Regions from separate parts of the Stenotrophomonas sp. LC732 genome, predicted to be linked through region 1. Evidence: predicted binding sites of a transcription regulator. Region 1 holds the regulator's gene; the other holds the start of a gene.
The links. Region 1 encodes FliA, which starts transcription of late flagellar genes. Its sites were predicted from a motif close to TAAAGTTTNNCNNNCNNNGGCCGATAA; they were not measured.
Positions count from the first base shown of each region.

Region 2: the regulator FliA is predicted to act here: its motif matches at 1,901-1,927, upstream of ACT6SE_RS18520 (methyl-accepting chemotaxis protein).

Region 1 is NZ_CP199214.1:2,003,879-2,009,140, reverse strand. Features, by position in the region: gene flhA (flagellar biosynthesis protein FlhA) at 1-270, shown strand, start outside; gene flhF (flagellar biosynthesis protein FlhF) at 416-2,032, shown strand; gene ACT6SE_RS09615 (MinD/ParA family ATP-binding protein) at 2,019-2,906, shown strand; gene ACT6SE_RS09610 (RNA polymerase sigma factor FliA) at 2,903-3,649, shown strand; gene cheY (chemotaxis response regulator CheY) at 3,707-4,099, shown strand; gene ACT6SE_RS09600 (protein phosphatase CheZ) at 4,099-4,704, shown strand; gene ACT6SE_RS09595 (chemotaxis protein CheA) at 4,707-5,262, shown strand, end outside.
Region 2 is NZ_CP199214.1:3,926,117-3,931,378, forward strand. Features, by position in the region: gene ACT6SE_RS18520 (methyl-accepting chemotaxis protein) at 1-1,783, opposite strand, end outside; gene ACT6SE_RS18525 (NAD-dependent epimerase/dehydratase family protein) at 1,995-2,888, opposite strand; gene ACT6SE_RS18530 (S41 family peptidase) at 2,987-3,898, opposite strand; gene ACT6SE_RS18535 (MarR family winged helix-turn-helix transcriptional regulator) at 3,948-4,412, shown strand; gene ACT6SE_RS18540 (DUF4434 domain-containing protein) at 4,417-5,262, opposite strand, start outside.

The DNA of each region.
Region 1 (5,262 bases):
AACCCGCAATTGGAACGTGTCTTGCAGGAGTCCACGCAGGGCAACGGCGCCGCGCTGGAACCCGGACTCGCTGAGCGACTGCACCAGAGCCTGGCCGAATGTGTCAGCAAGCAGGAAGCCCGCAACGAGCCCGCGGTCGTGCTGGTACCTGGCCCGGTGCGCGCCGCGCTGGCCCGCCTGGTCCGCCACAGCGTTCCGTCGCTGTCGGTCCTGGCCTACAGCGAGGTGCCGGAGGACAAGCGCCTGAAGCTGGTCGGAACGATCAGCTGACGCCGCCCTGCGATGCGCCAGAAAACAGACACCACTTTCGAACCAACGCAACAGACAGATACCAAGGGGAACCCGCACCGTGCAGACCACCGACCACCCGAGTTCTCCGACCGCCACCCCGCCGTCTTCGCCCCGTGACCACAGCATGAAAATCAAACGATTCGTCGCCGCCGACATGCGCTCGGCCATGAACCTGGTGCGCAAGGAACATGGTCCTGACGCCGTGATCCTGTCCAACCGCCGGATCGAGGAAGGCATCGAGATCGTCGCCGCCGCCAACTACGACGAGAGCGCCGTGCAGCGTGCACTGGAAGCCTCGCGCCGTGACGTCGCACCGCCGCCGGCACCCAAGCCGCGCACCGCCGCCGACGCGGTGATCGCCGCCGTCACCCGCCGCCGCAGCAGCACCCCGGCGCCGGAACCGGTCGCGGCCACCACCTCGGCAGTGGCCGCCCTCGCCCGCGCCGCCGTCGGTGCCACCGGCCGCACCCTGGACAGCGCCGACGAGATCGTGCCGACCCGGGGCAGCACCGGCTTCGCCGCCACCCTGGCCCGCGCCGCCGTCAACGAACCGGCACCGCCGGACCAGATCTTCGCCCCGTTCGCCGAGGCCATCGTTGCACCGGCCGCCACCGTGCCGGCCAACCGCGCGCGCTTCCAGATCGACCCGCCGCACGAGGCGCATCACGAAAGCGTGGCCCCGGCCGTGCTGCCGCCGCCGCTGCCGACCGCTGCCGTGATCGACGCGCAGCCCGGGATCGCCGCCAGCGAACCGGCAGCGGTCGAAGCCGCTATCGAGGCCAGCCCGGCCCCCATGCTGGCCCCGGCACCGACGCTGACCGTGGTTGCCCAGGACGACGCCGAGATCCGCCAGCTGCGCCAGGAAGTGGCCGGCATGCGCCAGGTGATCGAGCGCGAGATGAACCGCTTCACCGATGAGCGCCTGCGTGGCAGCCCGGTGCGCGCCACCGCGCTGGACCTGATGGACGAGTACGGTTTCGACGCCGGGCTGGCCCGCGACGTGGCCATGCAGATCCCGCTGGAAACCGAAGCCCATCGTGGCCGCGGCCTGATGCTGGGGCTGATCTCGCGCAAGCTGCCGATCGCCCCGGTCGACCCGCTGGAAGAAGGCGGCGTGATCGCGCTGGTCGGCCCGACCGGCGCCGGCAAGACCACCACCATCGCCAAGCTGGCCTCGCGCTTCGCCGAGAAGCACGCCCCGCGTGACGTCGCCCTGGTCACCACCGACACCACCCGCATCGGCGCCCGTGAACAGCTGTATGGCTACGGCCGCCAGCTCGGCATCGCCGTGCACGAGGCCAACAGCGGCACCGACCTGGACCAGCTGCTGGAACGCCTGAAGGACTACAAGCTGGTGCTGATCGATACCGCCGGCCTGGGCCCGCGCGACCGTGCCCTGGCCGCCCAGCTGCAGTGGCTGCGCGCCGCGCGCCAGGTGCGCACCCTGCTGGTGCTGCCGGCCAACACCAGCTTCGGCGACATGGACGAGGTGGTGCGCCGCTTCGGTGCGGCCAACCTGCAGGGCCTGGTGCTGAGCAAGCTGGACGAGACCGGCCGCTTCGGCAACGCCCTGTCGGTGGCCGTGGACCACGCCCTGCCGATCACCTGGGTGACCGATGGCCAGGACGTCCCGGAGGACCTGCACCGGGCCAGTGCAGCCAATCTTGTACTTCGCCTTGAAGATTTGCGCCGAGCGGCCGATATGCCCTGCAACCCGGAGTTGAACCATGCCGTCGCGTGAGTACGCCAAGCTGACCAAGACCTTCCCGCTGTCGGCCACCCGCAGCGAGCCGCTCGGCCCTGTGCGCACCATCGCGGTGACCGGCGGCAAGGGCGGCGTGGGCAAGACGAATGTGTCCGCCAACCTGGCGGTGGCGCTGGCCGGCATGGGCAAGCGCACGCTGCTGCTGGACGCCGACCTGGGCCTGGCCAACATCGACGTGATCCTGGGCTTGAACCCCACCTTTACGCTGGCCGACCTGGTGGCCGGCCGCTGCTCGCTGGACGACGTCATCGTCGAAGGCCCGAACGGCGTGCTGGTGGTCCCGGCCGCTTCCGGCCGCCGGCACATGGCCGAGCTGGCCCCGGCCGAGCATGTCGGCCTGGTCAACGTGTTCTCCGAACTGGAACGCGAGCTGGACATCATGGTGGTCGATACCGCCGCCGGCATCACCGACGGCGTGCTGACCTTCTGCCAGGCCGCGCAGGACACCGTGGTGGTGGTCTGTGACGAACCGGCCTCGATCACCGACGCCTACGCACTGATCAAGGTGCTGTCGCGCGAGCGCGGCGTGGACCGCGTCCAGGTGGTGGCCAACATGGTGCGCGACCCGAACGAGGGCCGCGTGCTGTACGAGAAGCTGACCCGCGTCTGCGAGAAGTTCCTCGCCGATGTCTCGCTGAACTACCTGGGCTGCGTGCCGCAGGATGACTGGCTGCGCCTGTCGGTGCAGCGCCAGCAGCCGGTGGTGAAGGCCTATCCGTCCAGCCCGTCGGCGCTGGCGATCACCGAGATCGCACGCCGCACCGCGCGCTGGCAGGCACCGACCGAACCGCGCGGTGGCGTCGAGTTCTTCCTCGAACGCATCCTCAAGCAGCGTGGGGTGGCCGCATGAAAGGCGCAGCCCACCAGTACAGGGAAGTCCAGCGCTCGGCGGCCAACGAGGTCATCGCCCAGCATTCGGACCTGGTGCGACGCATCGCCCACCACCTGGCCGCGCGCCTGCCGGCCAGCGTCGAAGTCGATGATCTGATCCAGGCCGGCATGATGGGCCTGATCGAAGCCTCGCGCAGCTACGACGCCGACCAGGGCGCCTCGTTCGAGACCTATGCCTCGATCCGCATCCGCGGCTCGATGATCGACGAGATCCGCCGTGGCGACTGGGTGCCGCGCTCGGTGCACCGCCGTGCACGCGACGCCGCCGCCACCATCCGCCGCCTGGAACAGAGCACGGGCCGTGCCGCCAGCGCCACCGAAGTGGCCGCCGCGATGGAGATGCCGCTGCCGGAATACCTGCGCCTGATGGAAGACGCCGCACGTGGCCAGGTGCTGAGCCTGGAGTCGCGCATCGAAGACCAGGGCGAACTGGATACCGTCGCCCAGGGCGGCCCGACTCCACAACAGGTGCTGGAGCGCGGCGAGTTCGGCCGTGAGCTGGGCAAGGCCATCGGCCACCTGCCCGAGCGCGAACAGCTGGTGCTCTCGCTGTACTACGAGCAGGAGCTGAACCTGAAGGAGATCGGCGCGGTGCTCGGCGTGAGCGAGTCGCGGGTCTGCCAGATCCATGGCCAGGCCGTGCTGCGCCTGCGCGGCCGCCTGAAGATTTTCGAGGCCGTCGACGCCGGCCTGGAAGAATGAACATCCCCGAGGCGACTGCCCCCGGCCGCCCGGAATGAACAACAAAGGAACTCTGCTTTGAACAAGAACATGCGCATCCTCATCGTCGACGACTTCTCGACCATGCGTCGAATCGTCAAGAACCTGCTGGGCGATCTGGGCTTCACCAACACCGCCGAAGCCGAGGACGGGCATGCCGCGCTGTCGCTGCTGCAGAGCCAGCCCTTCGATTTCGTCGTCACCGACTGGAACATGCCGGTGATGACCGGCATCGAACTGCTCAAGGCGATCCGTGCCGACGCCAAGCTGAAGACCCTGCCCGTGCTGATGGTCACCGCCGAAGCCAAGCGCGAGCAGATCATCGAAGCGGCCCAGAACGGCGTGAACGGCTACATCATCAAGCCGTTCACCGCGCAGACGCTGGAAGAGAAGCTGGGCAAGATCTTCGAACGCCTGGCGGCCAGCGCCTGATGGATACCACGGTCGACAAGAACGCCCTCGCCCTGCGCCTGCAGGAAGCCCTGGATGCCCTGGAGTCCGGTGACGAAGCCGCCTGGCGGCAACGCATCGACGGACTGGTCGCGCTGCGCACGCAGCCGATGATGAGCGGCCTCTCGCGGCTGGCCCGCGAGCTGGGGCAGGCCCTGGGCGAACTGCCGACCGTGCCCAGCGAGGCCGGCGAACTGGACGATGCGTGCGCACGCCTGGACCACGTGGTGGCGATGACCGAACAGGCCACCCACCGCACCCTGGACCTGGCCGAGGAATGCCGCAGCCTGACCGAGCAGCTGCGCGCCGAAGGCCTGCAGCCAGGCCAGGACGCGCAGCTGGAGCGCATCCGCCACAACCTGACCGAGATCGCCCTGACCCAGAGCTACCAGGACCTGACCGGGCAGATCATCCGTCGCGTGGTCGGCATCGTCCGCCGCGTGCATGAAGGCTTCGGCGCGCTCGGCCTGCCGCCGGAACAGCATCGCACCGACCCGGAACTGGCCGGGCCGGCACTGAAGGGACTGGACCGCCACGCGGTCTCGCAGAACGACGCCGACGACCTGTTGTCGGATCTGGGGCTGTAAGCATGAGCGCGGTATCCGACGACATCACTGCCGATTTCATCATCGAGGCACAGGAAATCCTGGATCGCCTCGGCGAACAGCTGGTGTCGCTGGAGCAGGCACCGCAGGACACCGAACAGCTCAACGCGGTGTTCCGGGGCTACCACACGCTCAAGGGCGGCGCGGGTTTCCTCGGTGTCACCGCCATGGTCGAGCTGTGCCACGCCGCTGAAGAGGCGCTGGGCGCTGCACGTGCCGGCCAGGCCGTGCTGCAGGCCCATCACTTCGACGCCGCCCAGCAATCGCTGGACTACCTGCAGTCGATGCTCGATGCCGTGTCTTCCGGCACCGAGCCGGGCTATGCACCGCCGGACCTGATCGCCCAGTTCGACGTGCATGGAGGTGCAGCAGCGCCTGCCGCCGCTGCCGCCGCACCGGCGGCCGGTGCCGGCGACCTGATCACCGACGACGAGTTCGAGGCGCTGCTCGACCAGCTGCACGGTGGCAACGCACCGACTGCGGTGGCGCCGGCAAAGAAGGCCGACGACGGCCTGATCAGCGAAGATGAGTTCGAAGCCC
Region 2 (5,262 bases), 1.9 Mb from region 1:
CGGCCAGGCGGATGCTGGCTGCCGACTGCTGGATCTGGCCGACGATCTGGGTCAGGTGCTGCACGGTGCTGTTGGCATCGTCGCGCATCACCGCAAACACCCCATGGAAGTCACCCTGCATGCGGGTACTGAGGTCACCGCCGGCGATCGCGCGCAGCAGCGTCGACAGTGCGGCCAGGTTGTGGTCGCTGACTTCCATCATGGTGTTGAGGGTCTCCACCATGCGGCGGAAATCGTGGTCGAAGCGCAGTGCATCACCGCGCACGGCGAAGTCACCGGCGGCGGCCGCAGCGGCAAGCTGCTGGATCTGCTCGTTGATCGCGGCCAGGTTGCGCTTGGTGGTCGCCATCGCAGCGGTGAACACCGCCTTCTCGCCCGGCAGTGCTTCCATGTCCACGCTGAGGTCGCCGACGGCATAGCGCTGCATCACTTCAACCAGGCGCTGGGTGATCGCGTTGCTGGAGGCCACCAGCTGGTTGCTGTCGGCCACCATGCGGCCGTACTCGCCCGGGAACGCCGCGGCATCCATGCGGTAGCTGAGTTCACCGGCATCGTGGCGGCGCGCCATTTCGGCCTGCGCAGCCATCACCGCCTGCAGCTGGCCGCGCATGCCCTGCATCGCGTCCAGCAGGCGCCCCACTTCGTCGTTGCTGCGCGCTGGCAGGGTGCTGTCCAGCTTGCCGGCGGCGACGTCACCGGCCACGCGCACCGCTTCGGCCAGCGGGCGGATCGCCAGGCGGCGCAGCAGTATGTAGACACCGGCGCTGAGGGTCAGCGCGGCGATCACGCCGACCAGCAGGGTCAGCCACAGCAGCTGGCGCGCTTCGGCCACGATCACCGCATGCGGCATCACCACGCCCAGCGCGAAGCGCTGCGGGGCATCGCCCACGCGCAGCGGCACATACACGCGCACGTTGCCGGCCGCATCGGGGCTGAAGGCCTCGAAGGGGCGGTCGGCGGCGATCTCGGCCAGCATGCTGCGGGTCAGTGCGTCGTTGCGAGGCTTGCCGATTTCGGCGGCATTGGCCGAGGCCAGCACCACGCCCTTCGGCGACAGCAGTTCGACGCGGCCGGCCCCCATCGGCTTCAGCGTGGCCAGGTGCTTCTGCAACGCTGCCAGCGAGAAGTCGACGGTGAACACACCGAGGAACCTGTCGTTCTCGATGATCGGCGTGCTCAGCGTACTCATCAGCACCTGCTGCCCGGCGATGTCATAGGCATACGGTTCGCTCACTTTCGGCAGCTTGTCGCGGCTGGGCACCATGTACCAGTCACCGGAACCGCTGGCGGTCTCGGTGTAATCGGTCATCACCGACTGCTGCGGCTTGCCCTCCTGCCAGGCCCAGTAGCTCATGTAGCGGCCGGTGGCATCGTGCGCCTCGGTGTTGACGAACTCGGCATCCTTGCCGTCGAAGGCATCGGGCTCCCACATGGTGCTCTTGCCCAGCCATTCGGGATGGGCGCGCAGCTGCTCGCCCAGCACCGCCGCCAGGCTGGCGCGGTCGGGCACGTCACCACGGGCGCGCTGGGCCAGCACGCCTTCAACCATGGCATCGTTGCTGGCAAAGGCGGTGCCCAGATCGGCCGCCACCTGGCGCGCCTCAGCGGTCGCCTCGCTGGTCATGGTCTGGCGCGAGGCGCTGATCAGGCTGGCGCTGGCCTGTCGGTAGATCAGGAACGCGGTCAGGCCGAAGCACAGCAGCGCGATCGCGGCGGTGCCCAGCATCAGCTTGTGGGCGATGCTGCCCGGGCGGCGGGCAGCGGCGGAACGGGAAGAAGGCATGGGAGGGTCCGCAAGGCAGTTCAGGACGACCGGCACCACGAAGGCACCGCGCAGGCGCGCGATCCGTCGCGCAGGCCACCGGCCGCCGGGCGGGCCCGGCGCTGGAAGCGCACCGGGTTAGCGGCCGCCCGCCAACGAGGTTGAGGCGACCGGCCTGCACATTCCTGAATCTGCTCAGGGTCGGGTCAGCCACCCGTCCGTCGCGATGGCCTCACTCGGCCACGCGGTCCTTGATCCACTGCGCGCGCGGCAGTACCTCGATGCTGCCGACGGCATACTGCTGCAGCACGTCGTCCGGCCCGAAGCACGGTTGCCAGCCCAGCTCACTGCGCAGGCGGGCACTGTCGTAGACACGGTCGATGCTCAATGGCAGCGGCCAGCCACGGCGTTCGAACTCGGCCAGCAGCTGCGGCGCGCGACGGGCCAGCACGCTGCGCGGGTGGGTGGCCAGTTCCAGGCAGTCCTCGCGCCGGAACGGCGTCGGTGCGCAGGCGAGATAGCGGGCGAATCGGGCGCCTTCGTCGAGCAGCAGTGCAGCGTGTGCGCTGGCCACATCGCGGGCGTCGATGCCGCGATGCAGGCGGAACATCGCCATGCGCTCGGGCGGTTCCGGGAAGCACCGGCCCATGCGCAGCACGCGAACGCTGAAGCCCGGCGTGGCGGCAGCTTCAGCCAGGGTCTCGGCCTGCAGCTTGGTGCGATGGTAGATCGTGCGCGGCAGTGGCTCGGTGTCTTCGTCGATCCAACGGCAGCCACCGGCTACCACGGCATGGCCGTACAGCGCGGTGGTGCTGGTCAGCACGAAACGCCGTGCGCCGGCTTCGCGTGCGGCCTGCAGCAGGTGCGCGGTTGCCTCCACGTTGATCTGCTGGAATACCGCGTCCGGCACCAGGCCGACATGCGGAGCATGCAGGGCCGCGGTATGGATGACCGCGTCCACGCCCTGCACCGCACGCGTGACCGCCTGGCGATCGGTGACATCGGCAATGATGCGCGTGGTGGCGAACGGGCTGCGGTCCAGCCCCACCACTTCGTGGGCGGCCGCCAACGCACCGAAGATCGCGCGCCCGATGCGCCCGGAACTGCCGGTCAACAGAATCTTCATTGAGTCCATTCACTCGAAGCGCCCGGGAACTACCGGGATGCTTCGATTCTAGGCATGCATTCGCGCATCTGCGATAGGACAGCCATGCAATCGTGCGTTCATCTTGACGACCTCGCAGGCGCCAGCAGTTGCCGCGCGATGAACAGCGGATCGTCGCCGCCGGCCACATCAGGCCTCACGCCGGTGCCTTCCCAGTTGCCGCCGGTGCGCAGATTGATCGGTTGCCGGTCGGGAATGCTGATCTGATAGCCATCGGGCAGCAACACAGGATCACCAAACATATGCGCGGCACCGCCACTGCGCGTGCCGACAATGCGCGCGCGGCCCAGGGCCTGCAGCGAATAGGCGACGAACTCGGCCGCCGAACCGGTACGCCGGTCGATCAGCACCACCAGCGGCTTCAGGTACACAGGCAGGCTGGCAGGCGGCAGCGGTACCGGCGTGCGCCGGCCACGCTGGTCCAGCTGCTGCACCGCGCCGATCTTCGCGTCCAGCAGCGTGCGCACCAGCAGGTCGGCACTTGCATCGTCGCCTCCCCCGTTCTGGCGCAGATCCAGCACCAGGCCATCGGTGTCGGCCAGCAGCGTGAAGGCCGCAGCGAACTTCGGCCGCGCCAGATCCAGCGGGTAAAAAGTACTCAACCGCAGGTAGCCAATGTTGCCTTCCAGCACCCGCACCTCGCGCACACCGGCACCATTGCTGCGGGCATCGGCACGCCAGGCCATCAACCAGTCGTCCTGGCCGGCAGCTGCGTCCACGCGCTCAACGTGGAAGTGGCCATCGAACATGTCCAGGTCCTGGTTCAGGCGTGCGCTGAACGCAGCAGGATCCGAACAGCTGTCCGCATACCGCTGCTGCGCCGACCAGCTGCGCAGGGCATCGGCGATGCGGGCGGCCTCCGCCTCGTCCAGGTACTGCGCCTGCACGGCGCTGGCGGCCGCCTGCAGCACCGCATCCTGCGCCGGGCAGGCCGTCGCCAGCAGCGCGCCGAGCATCCAGGAGACCGCCATCATCCACCCCGCATTGAGGATATATAAGCGCTTATATATCATCCCGCTCATGGATCTCCAACACGCCACACTGGGTACCCTGCTGCGCGCCCTGCTCGACCAGCTGGACCCGGCCGTCGAGCAGGCCTACCGGCACCTGCAACTGGACTACCGGCCGCGCTACACGCCGGTGCTGCGCACGCTGATGGCGCAGGGCCCCTGCCGGATCAAGGACCTCGCGCTGGCCTGCGGGCTCAGCCATTCGGCGCTCAGCCAGACCGTGGCGGCGATGGTGCGCGATGGTTGGCTGCACACTGCCAATGGTGACGACGGGCGCGAACGCATCCTGCAGTTGAGCCCGCGCGCGCAGCGCGCGATGCCTGTGCTGCAGGCGCAATGGCAGGCCACCGCAGTGGCGGCACGCAGCCTCGATGCCGATCTGGGGCAGTCGTTGGAGCAGGTGCTGCGCAAAGCACTGGTGGCGCTCGAACAACGGCCCTTCGCACAGCGCCTGCAGGACGCCCGCCGGCGCTGAGGCGTTACTGCTCTGCAGCCATCTCGATCTCGCTGAGGAATGTCCAGCTGACGTTGGCCACGCGCAGCTCCAGCGTGCGGCATTGCGCAGCCAGGGGGGCTGCATTGCCGAGCACGTACTCCTCTTCGGTCGAGCCCATCACGCCGGACTGGGTGAAGGGTGCCGACAGCGTGCCGATGGTTACGGCGGCAGTTCCGGGCTCGGCGCACATCACCTCCACCGAAGTCGGCGTGACGATGCCCCAGGCCGGGCGGGTCATCGTATGCAGGCCGATCCAGTCCACCCGTCGGCGCTGGCCCAGGTCGATGGTGATGCTGACGTTGCCGTGCACGCCTACCCAGCCCGCGTCCATCGGATTGCGCGGGTCGCCTACCCGGCGGTCGAACAGCTCATGGCCGCTGCCGTCGGGATAGCTGGTCGCCGGCGCCACGCTGTAGTGATAGGTGGTCTGCACCGGATCGACGAGGTACGAGGCACCCAACCCGTACAACCCGCGATAGGTGTTCATCATCCGCGGCGCCTCGCCGTAGCCCTGGCCGGGGCCGACCACTTCGGACAGGTGGTACTGGTTGAGCCAGGCAACGCGCTTGCCAGCCGAACGCGCGCTCCACAACTGCTGGTTGATGCGCTGCACCGACGCCGACCGGTATGCACCGGACAGGCCGTTACCGGTATCAAGGAACAGCGGGCTGCCATGGTTGAACAGCTCGATGTCGGCCCACACAGCGCTGGCGCCCAGCTGCGCCGACAACGCCTGGTAGTACTGCTCGGTGGAATAGCCCGGTCGATCCCACTGGAACAGTTTCGCGTGCGACGCCGCGCCGATGCCGTCCTGCCAGATCTGCACGTC